DNA from 4 places in the Candidatus Manganitrophus noduliformans genome. Region 2 is predicted to be linked to each of the others. Evidence: riboswitches for the same ligand, from Rfam matches in the RefSeq annotation. Region 2 holds a riboswitch; each other region holds the start of a gene.
The links. Region 2 has a riboswitch for cyclic di-GMP ahead of MNODULE_RS07145 (fibronectin type III domain-containing protein). Riboswitches for the same ligand answer to the same signal wherever they lie in the genome.
Positions count from the first base shown of each region.

Region 1 (2,169 bases), on a different contig from region 2:
TATTTCCGGAGACCGAGATGTTTCCGGCCCCATCTTGGCTGATGACCCGGTAGTTGTAGGTGGTGGCGGGGCTCAGGCCGGAGAGGGTCCGGCTGTGACTGGTGACCGGCGTGGCGCCCAATGCGGAGGAAGAGCCGTACGATGTCGTCGTTCCGTATTCGACTTGGGAGGTCGCCGTTTCATTGGTGCTCCAGGTGATTACTGCGGAGGTCGATGCGATGTTGCTGGCGGCAATATTGGAAAGGGTCGGCGCGGTGGTGTCGGGGGGCGCGGCGGTGGTGAACGTTCGATCTCCCGAGGTGGCCAGATTTCCGGCGCCGTCCCGGCTGCGGACGCGATAATGATAAAGCGTGGCGGGGAGAAGCCCGGTCACCTGTTGGCTATGATTTGTAGTGAGCGTGGTATTGAGCGTCGTGGAGCTTCCGTACGAAGTGGTTGTCCCATATTGAATCTGGGTGTCGGAACTCTCATTGGTCGTCCAGCTGATCGTGGCCGCGGTGGTGGTGATATTCGAGGCGCCGATTCCGGAAATCGCCGGCGCGGTGGTGTCGGGCGCGGCGGAGGTGGTGAAGGTGCGGTCCCCGGAGGTGCCGGTGTTCCCGGCGGCGTCTCTGCTGATGACCCGATAATGGTAAGTCGTTGAAGGGTTCAAGCCGCTTAACACGCGGCTATGGCCGGTGACGAGGGTCGAATTGAGCGCGGAGGAGGAACCGTATGAGGTCGTGACGCCGTACTCCACCTGGGAGGTGGCCGCTTCGTTGGTGCTCCAGCTGATGGTTGCTCCGGCGCTGGTGATGCTGCCGGCCGCAATGGCGGAGAGGGTCGGCGCGGTGGTGTCGCCGAAGCTCTTGCTGACTTCATTGGAGTAGCCGCTTTCCGCCCCCGAGGTGTTGTATGCGCTGACGGCAAAATAATAGGTCTGACTGCTGCTTAAACCGTTTACAGTGAAAGACGTTTGATTGCCGACGTCCACGGGGGCGCCGTAGCTGCCGGAGGAGGTTCCATAGTAAACTTTATATCCCCCGAGATCGTTTTCCGTGTTGGCGTCCCAGGAGAGGAAGGCGTCCGCAGCCATCGCGGGGGTTTTCCAATTCAGGAGAAGGATCATACCGATGATCATCAGAGCGCTTCGCTTGATCAATGAGGTCTGCATGCTGTTCCTCCATGCATCAATAAAAAGTGTTTGGTCTGTGTAATAAAAAAGCCCATTCCTCGGAATGGGCTTGTGCCTAAAGATGCGCCGGCATCGTCATGGCAACCAGACGAACCGTGGGAAGTGGATCCCCTACTCATCGGTCTCTTGGCTTTGCGTCCTACCCTCTCGGATAGTTTGCCCTTTTTCACGAGTTGCTGTCGTATGTTGCGTATCGGTATACGCAAGCGACATGCCTGTGAAACACGAATGGAGAAAAGAATGGATTCTATCCAACGATTATGGAAGGAGTTTTCAAAGGCCGTCTCTTGAGGCTAGATTCTATCCAATGATTATGGAAGGAGTTCTCAAGGGGCGTATGATCGTGTTCGATCGGGAAAACGGCATTTTACGGCTGAAAACCTCTTTTTGTCTCTCCGATGTGAAGCCGATTACCCAGGGCCCCCCCCCCGATCGAGGGGATTGTGCCGCGCCAGAGTTTCTACTAAAATACTCTGATTTCCATAAAAACAGGTCAATATGACATTTCCTTCCTTTATCCCATTCTTGAATGCCCTTCTTTGCGCAGGATTGGCGCTGTTCATCTTCCTTGAAGACAAGCGGTCCTTTGTCCACCGGGTATTTTCTTTCGGGATGATCGCCCTGGCCCTTAAAGAGCTTTTCGTCGGAATGGCGATGGGAACCCCCCTTCCCTCGGAAAGGGTCGATTGGGGGGCCTGGGGGCTGACAGCGGCCAGTATGCTTCCCGGAAGCTGGTTTTTGTTCAGCCTCAGTTTCGGTCGTTCGAATTACAAGGAGCTGGTGGCGAAATGGAAGTGGTTTATCCTCCTGTCGCTGACCCTCCCTTTTTCGATGACACTCTTCTTTAGGGAGTCTCTCTTGGTGTCCGCTTTTCCGGAAGAAGGGGGATCTCCCGTTCTCCGTCTTGGATGGTCCGGTTATACCTTTTACCTTTTCTATCTTTTGGCTTCCGTGGTGATACTGATGAATCTGGAGGGAACCCTCCGGGCTTCCAC
Region 1 covers NZ_VTOW01000003.1:206,685-208,853, forward strand. The annotation lists gene MNODULE_RS15530 (fibronectin type III domain-containing protein) at 1-1,153, opposite strand, end outside; cyclic di-GMP riboswitch class I at 1,251-1,345, opposite strand; gene prsK (XrtA/PEP-CTERM system histidine kinase PrsK) at 1,673-2,169, shown strand, end outside.
Region 1: another riboswitch for cyclic di-GMP. It lies ahead of MNODULE_RS15530 (fibronectin type III domain-containing protein); the one in region 2 lies ahead of MNODULE_RS07145 (fibronectin type III domain-containing protein).

Region 2 (2,169 bases):
CAACTCAAGCCCGATCCGCGGACGTTGATCTTCTACGAATCGCCGTTTCGGATCGTCGGGCTGCTCGAAGAAATCAAGACGATCCTTGGCGACCGGCCCGTTGTCGTTGCACGGGAAATCACCAAGATGTTCGAGGAGTTCATTCGGGGGACGGTGACGGAGGTATTGGAGAAGATCGGGAAGAAAACGGTGAAGGGGGAGATTACGCTGGTGGTAGGGGGGAATCGGGAGGAAAATTAAACAACATGAGGGGCTATGTCATCTCTACCATCTAGCAAAACCCGGATACACATCCGGTTGACGATCATCTGAATCTCCTTTTCAGAAACATGAAGAGGAAAATACCCAGCAAGAGCGGTATTTCGGCCGCTTGCGCGGGGCCGGGAAGATTTTCCTCCTGCGGAAAGCGCATTACACAACCTCCCCCGCCGGCGGCCGCCTGATTTTGTCCGTCGTCGATTTGACTGATTAAAGAAAAGGGAGAAGCGGAAGCGTGGGCGGTAGATTGACGATTCTCATGGAGATCGTAGGAAGCGGCGGCATAGTAGTAGGTGACGCCGTTCTCCAGGCTTGAGTGAGTTACGCTCATGCTCTGATTGGGTTCTCCCGTGAAATCTCCGAGAAGTTCGCCGTCGTTCAGGTCGCTCGGATAGCGATCGGTCCGATAGCGGATGAGAACCCCCGCGAAATCAACGTCCGGCGGGTTGATCCATTGCAGCGTGATCTCCCGGTCTCCGGGAACCGCAGAGAAATGTTGAACATCCGCCGGAGGCGTCGTATCCGAGGGTTGAGCATCCTCCGGTGGGGTGTTACCGGAGACGGGAGCAGACGTATCAAAAAACGTTTTACTGATCTCGTTCGAAAAAGCACTCTCGTTTCCTGCAACGTCATAGGCGGTGAGGACGAAGTAGTAGGTTCCCAGCCCAAGGCCGGTGACCGTGTACGCGGTCTGATTGCCGACCGTGATCGGTGTTCCGTAACGCCCGGAGACGGTTCCGTAATAGACCTTGTATCCGGCCAGATCCGAATCTGTGTTGGGAGTCCAGGATAAGATTGCATCGCCTGCAAAAGCGGGAGAGGTCTTACAAAAAAAGAATAAGAGAACCAGACAAAGCGCCCGGGGAATGTTTTGTCTTTTTGACAGATTTCGCATCGCTGCAAATCTCCCATGCGCAAAAAAAAGCCGCCAAAACGAAATCCTTTGGCGGCTCGGCGGGCATGGCTTTACAGCTTTAGCCCCGTTGCTCTGCGTCCCCGTCTTTCGACAGGTTTGCTCTGAACAAAGGGAATCACAAATCCTTCATGATCAACGCGGCTTAAACCGCTCGACGGCGCTTGAGCGATCTAAAAAACATTTTTAGGATTATCACGACTCCAATCATGTTGTCAATAAGATTTAATTCTTTTTAGGGTCGTGGTCGCGCCGTTTCCAGAGAGACTCAATTTCCTCGTACGACCCATCACCGCCTCAATCTGCCCATAGAAGGTGCTGCGTTCCTTTCCCAGCCCTGCACTCCTTACGTTTCTTGCCGCGGCTGCAATATCGTCCAGACGCGTTTCAATACCCCCCCCCGGAATTTCCGCTTGACACTTTCCAATCCCTTCGGCTAGAATGGTATTCATATGGATACCATCACGGCACGGCAACAAGAAATCCTCACCTTCATCCAGCAAACGGTGGAGCAGAAAGGCTACCCCCCTTCCTTGCGTGAAATCGCAGGCCACTTCGGGATGGTGGGGACGCGGGGCGCTTTCAAGCATGTCGCCGCGCTGATTCGCAAAGGACACCTGCGAAAAGGCCAAGGAGCCCGGGCGCTGGAAGTGATCTCGCAATCGCAGACAGCGAGGGCCGTCCAATCAAAGAGCGCCGGCCGGGCGATCCCAATCTTGGGACGGGTCGCCGCCGGGCAGCCGATTCTGGCCGAGGAGAATTTACTCGGACATCTGACGGTCGATCCTTCGCTCGTTCGAGGAAGGGAAGCGTTTCTTCTGAAGGTCAAAGGGGAGAGCATGCGCGACGCGGGAATCTTGGATGGGGATCTGGTCCTGGTCAAGCGGCAGGCCGATGCCGATTCCGGCGAGATCGTCGTCGCGATGGTCGAAGGGGAAGCGACGGTGAAGCGGCTGATCAAGAAAAAGAAAAACCTGATCCTCCAGCCCGAGAACACT
Region 2 covers NZ_VTOW01000001.1:1,437,490-1,439,658, reverse strand. The annotation lists gene rsmI (16S rRNA (cytidine(1402)-2'-O)-methyltransferase) at 1-240, shown strand, start outside; gene MNODULE_RS07145 (fibronectin type III domain-containing protein) at 305-1,153, opposite strand; cyclic di-GMP riboswitch class I at 1,201-1,285, opposite strand; gene lexA (transcriptional repressor LexA) at 1,624-2,169, shown strand, end outside.

Region 3 (2,169 bases), on a different contig from region 2:
ATGTAGAGATATGTGTCATTCAAGCTGCCGAAAGATCCTTTGTTTAAGGTGACCTGGACCGACGTATCGGCCCAAGATGTCGGAACTTGAATCTCTCGATGGGTGACGGCGGTCCAGATCGGCGCGTTTCCGATCTCAACCCTGGCTTGCGTTGTGTCGAAATAAAGGTCGTCAATATAAACGAGAGCTCGGGCGTCAGTGGGATTGTCCTTGGCGAAGTAGGACCCAAAATGCCACTGACGCCAAGTTTTAGTTGTTGTTCGGGTGATATATGCATCGCCATTTAAGTCGAGCAGAATAGAAGGGACAGGGGAAGAGGGCCGGTGTACCCACATTTTATACTTTCCATCCGGCACGTTCGGCGTGCTTTGAACAAGATAGACTTCAAATCGTACCCATTCGTTTTCAATGTCCTCGATGCGTGTGCTTCCCCAAAGGGTCGGTATATTGATCGTCGGATTATCCTGGACACTGCTTCGTAATTTACTATCGGCAGTGCCGCCCATTCCAAGACCGGCATAGGTCATTGGGAGCAAACCATCACTACCATATTCGAGCCAGGGCTTTATATTTCTCGACCAACTTGTGCTTTGTTTTTGCATTTTCCACCAGAAGGTGAAATAAACCGAGCTATGTTGGCCGGAATACTCAAGCGAGATATTGCTTCCTCCATTTAGGAAGTCGTGGAAACTTGACACCGTCGAGTTCGGTCGGACTCCCACATTGGAGTATTTAGGTCCGATGGTGCCGTTGAAATAGTCGTCCCATGCCGGCCCTATAACAGGGAGGTTCCCCTTGATAGCACCGCCTTGGATTCCCTTTTCAAAATCGTCCCAAATTATTGGGGGACCCGCCGTTTTGCTGCCGAAACCGAGACCACTGATAGTAACAGCGGTGCCGTGGCTGAGGGAGCCAGAAACACCCGTAATGACCGGTTGTGCCAAGGCGGAGAGGTGAAATGGCACTGTAGAGGCGATGAAAAAAAGAATGCTGACGATTTTCTTTAATGACATGGTTATCCTCCCTGTCACTCTTTGATTGATAATTGGATATTTGATTTAAGCATATCTTCTTTCAGGTCTTTATTGTGTCGATTGTCTATCATCAAATATCCGGAGATCAAGTTAATGCCGGGCCATCTGCAATAAATGCGTTGTATTTGAAGGGACGATTTTTGCGTCAATTATTTTATTTCTCCGTCAATACAATAAAAAAAGCCGCCAAGGGAATCCTTTGGCGGCTCGGCGGGCATGGCCTTTCAGCTTTAGCCCCGTTACTCTGCGTCCCCACCTTTCGATGGGTTTGCTCTGAGCAAAGGTCGAAATGTAACTTGAGTTACGCCATCGGCGTGAGATTCTTCAGCGCAACCCACTCTGACGCTTCGACTTATGTGGTGTTAATAACGATATAAAATACTATATTCCTTTTTTCCCGTCAACTATAATCACCCTCCATTTAATCTATACCGTTTCGACTTAATCAATATCTTCCTGTCGTTCAACATTCTCGATCGATCCTCGGCAAGATATAAGAAAAGCGGATCGAGATCAATCGGAAGGTCAACGTAGCGGTCCTTCGTAAGTGATCCATACTTAATGAGTCGATCGCCGGCGCCGCGTTCATTTCTTGATTCCCTTCCGAAGCGCCGCAAGCGAGAGGACCAGAATCAGCCCGATCATGTCGGCCGAATGGCCCGGTCCCGACGCGGTTCCAGAGCTCGGCGAAATCATCGCGCAGCCGCCCCCGCCCCCCGAGCCGCCGTCGTTTGCATTCGAGCCGCCGGTCGAAAAACCGAAGGGGGTTGCAGAAGCATGCGCGGTCTGTTGATAGTTCCCGTTGTTATCGTATGATGAGGCCGAATAGTAGTAGGTCACGTTATCCTGTAGCCCTGCATGGATGACGGTGATGCTTTCATTGATTCGCCCGGAAAAGTTTCCGAGGATCTCACCGTCTTCAATGCCGTTCGGGAATCGATCGGTCCGGTAGACGATGCGGACCCCGACGAAGTCGGAATCGGACGGATTGACCCAGCTTAATGTGACCGTTTGAGTCCCCGGAACGGCGGTGAAGTGTTCGACGTCCGCCGGAGGGACCGTATCGCCGAGGGGGTTCGTGGTGAAGCTGTGGTCGGCCGACACGGAGAGATTGCCCAAGGCGTCGGCGCTTTTG
Region 3 covers NZ_VTOW01000003.1:203,978-206,146, forward strand. The annotation lists gene MNODULE_RS15525 (hypothetical protein) at 1-1,013, opposite strand, end outside; cyclic di-GMP riboswitch class I at 1,233-1,317, opposite strand; gene MNODULE_RS15530 (fibronectin type III domain-containing protein) at 1,620-2,169, opposite strand, start outside.
Region 3: another riboswitch for cyclic di-GMP. It lies ahead of MNODULE_RS15525 (hypothetical protein); the one in region 2 lies ahead of MNODULE_RS07145 (fibronectin type III domain-containing protein).

Region 4 (2,169 bases), on a different contig from region 2:
GGGTCAGATTCCCGTCCGAGTAGGTCAGCGTGGTCCGCGTGGCGACTTGCACCCCGTTGCGATAGATCCGATAGCCGGCCACCCCGACGTTATCCGTGGAAGCGCTCCACGTCAAATTGATCTGAGTGGTCGACAGCGCCGCCCCGCTAACATTTCCGGGAACGGTCGGCGTCGTGGTATCCGATAGCGTTGTAAAAATCTGATCGGCCGAGGTCGCCAGATTGCCCGCCGCGTCCCGGCTGAGGACCCGGTAGTGATAGAGCGTGCCGGGGAGTAGATTCGAAAGGGTCTGACTGTGCACGGTCACCAAGCTCGACACCAACGGCGTGGTCAGCCCGTAGGCGGTTGTTGTGCCATACTCGATTCGCGTATCCGCCGGCTCATCGGTGCCCCAGGTAATGAGCGCCGAATTCAGGGTGCGATTGCTGTTGGTAACACTCGAGATCAGCGGCGCAATCACATCGTTTAGCGGAGGGATGGTTTTGCGGGCTTCATTCGAGAAGCCGCTTTCCTTGCCGTTCGTATCATAGGCGGTGACCGCGAAATAGTAGGTCAGCCCCTCGGTCAGGTTCGGCACCGTCCAGGAAGTCACCCGTCCCACATTGATCGGAGGACTGTAGACCCCCGGCAGCAGACCGACGTAGACCCGGTAGCCTGCCAGGTTTCCTTCGCTGTTCGGATCCCAGGTCAGGACCGCCTCCCCGGCGAGGGCAAGCGCATGATGATCGAGGATGAGAAGAAAAACAAGGGCGAGAAGAAGCCTGCACCTTCTCAAGTAATCTGCCACGGCGAACCTCCAAGCGCGAAAAAGGAAAAGAGCTATTTCCTTTGGCGGCTCGGCGGGCGTGGCCGGATGGCGGTAGCCCCGTTACTCTGCGTCCCCACCTTTCGATGGGTTTGCTCTGAGCAAAGGTCAAATGCGAGTATGTATGGTGAGTGTTGATTCAGTCCGTGATAGGGGCGACCCAAACGCGCCCCAAAAAAAGCCGCCATTCCTTTGGCGGCTCGGCGGGCATGGCTTTACAGCTTTAGCCCCGTTGCTCTGCGTCCCCATCTTTCGACGGGTTTGCTCTGAGCAAAGGATCGATAGATGTCCTGGATGAACGGCTTTCGAAGCGTATACAGCTTTCATGGTATACGTCGATAAGAGGTTATATAACACATTTAAAATTTAAGAGTCAACGAGTTTTCCACACGTGACAAAAAATTATTTCGGCATGAGACATCCCTCCGAAAGACATACCGTCATCCACTTTTGAAAGACACGCCACCTCTGCAGATCCGGTTTGAATCAATGCTCCGGCGCGGCCCCATCGTTGCCTTCATGAACGCCGTTGTTCTAAAATGAGTTGATCAAGCCTCGATCTCAAGAATTTCTTCACGAGGAGAAAGGAAGGAGGGTCATGGAAGCACAAGCGGTTCGCGTCGGATGTTCCGGCTGGCAATATCGTCATTGGAAAGGGAACTTCTATTCCGCTTCCCTCCCTCAGAAAAAATGGCTCGACTACTATGCCGCGCAATTCGACACCGTCGAGATCAACAACAGCTTCTACCGGCTTCCGAGCGAAAAAACGTTTTCCGAATGGCGCGATCGGGTCCCCGATCATTTTCTCTATGCGGTGAAAGCGAGCCGGTATCTCACCCACATCAAGAGGCTGAAAGATCCCGCCGACCCGCTCCACCTCTTCTGGAGCCGGGCCCGGCTTCTTGGACCGAAGCTCGGCCCCGTCCTTTATCAACTCCCTCCTCGTTTAAAGCGGAACGAGCGGCGGCTCTTCGACTTTTTGGAGGCCCTCCCGGACCACCCGCTGCAAGTGGTTGAATTTCGAGATCCAACCTGGTATACCGATGAGATCTTCCACGCGATGGAGGCGAGAGGGGTGGCGATGTGCCTCCACGATCATCACGAATCGGCCACGCCGCGGGAGACGATCGGGCCGTTTGTCTATACCCGATTTCACGGCGGCGACGGTCATTATCAAGGGGCCTACTCCGATCGGACGCTCAGAGACTGGGCGGCCTGGCTTGCAAACGAAGCCCGGTCTGGAAAAGCGATTTATGCCTATTTCAACAACGACACCGGCGGGCACGCGCCGCGGGACGCGCGAATGCTTCGAGAACACCTAACATCACTTCTTCAAAAGGAGGCGGCCTGAATGAATCGGATCG
Region 4 covers NZ_VTOW01000002.1:490,291-492,459, forward strand. The annotation lists gene MNODULE_RS11620 (fibronectin type III domain-containing protein) at 1-787, opposite strand, end outside; cyclic di-GMP riboswitch class I at 828-912, opposite strand; cyclic di-GMP riboswitch class I at 997-1,081, opposite strand; gene MNODULE_RS11625 (DUF72 domain-containing protein) at 1,404-2,156, shown strand; gene MNODULE_RS11630 (cobalamin-binding protein) at 2,157-2,169, shown strand, end outside.
Region 4: another riboswitch for cyclic di-GMP. It lies ahead of MNODULE_RS11620 (fibronectin type III domain-containing protein); the one in region 2 lies ahead of MNODULE_RS07145 (fibronectin type III domain-containing protein).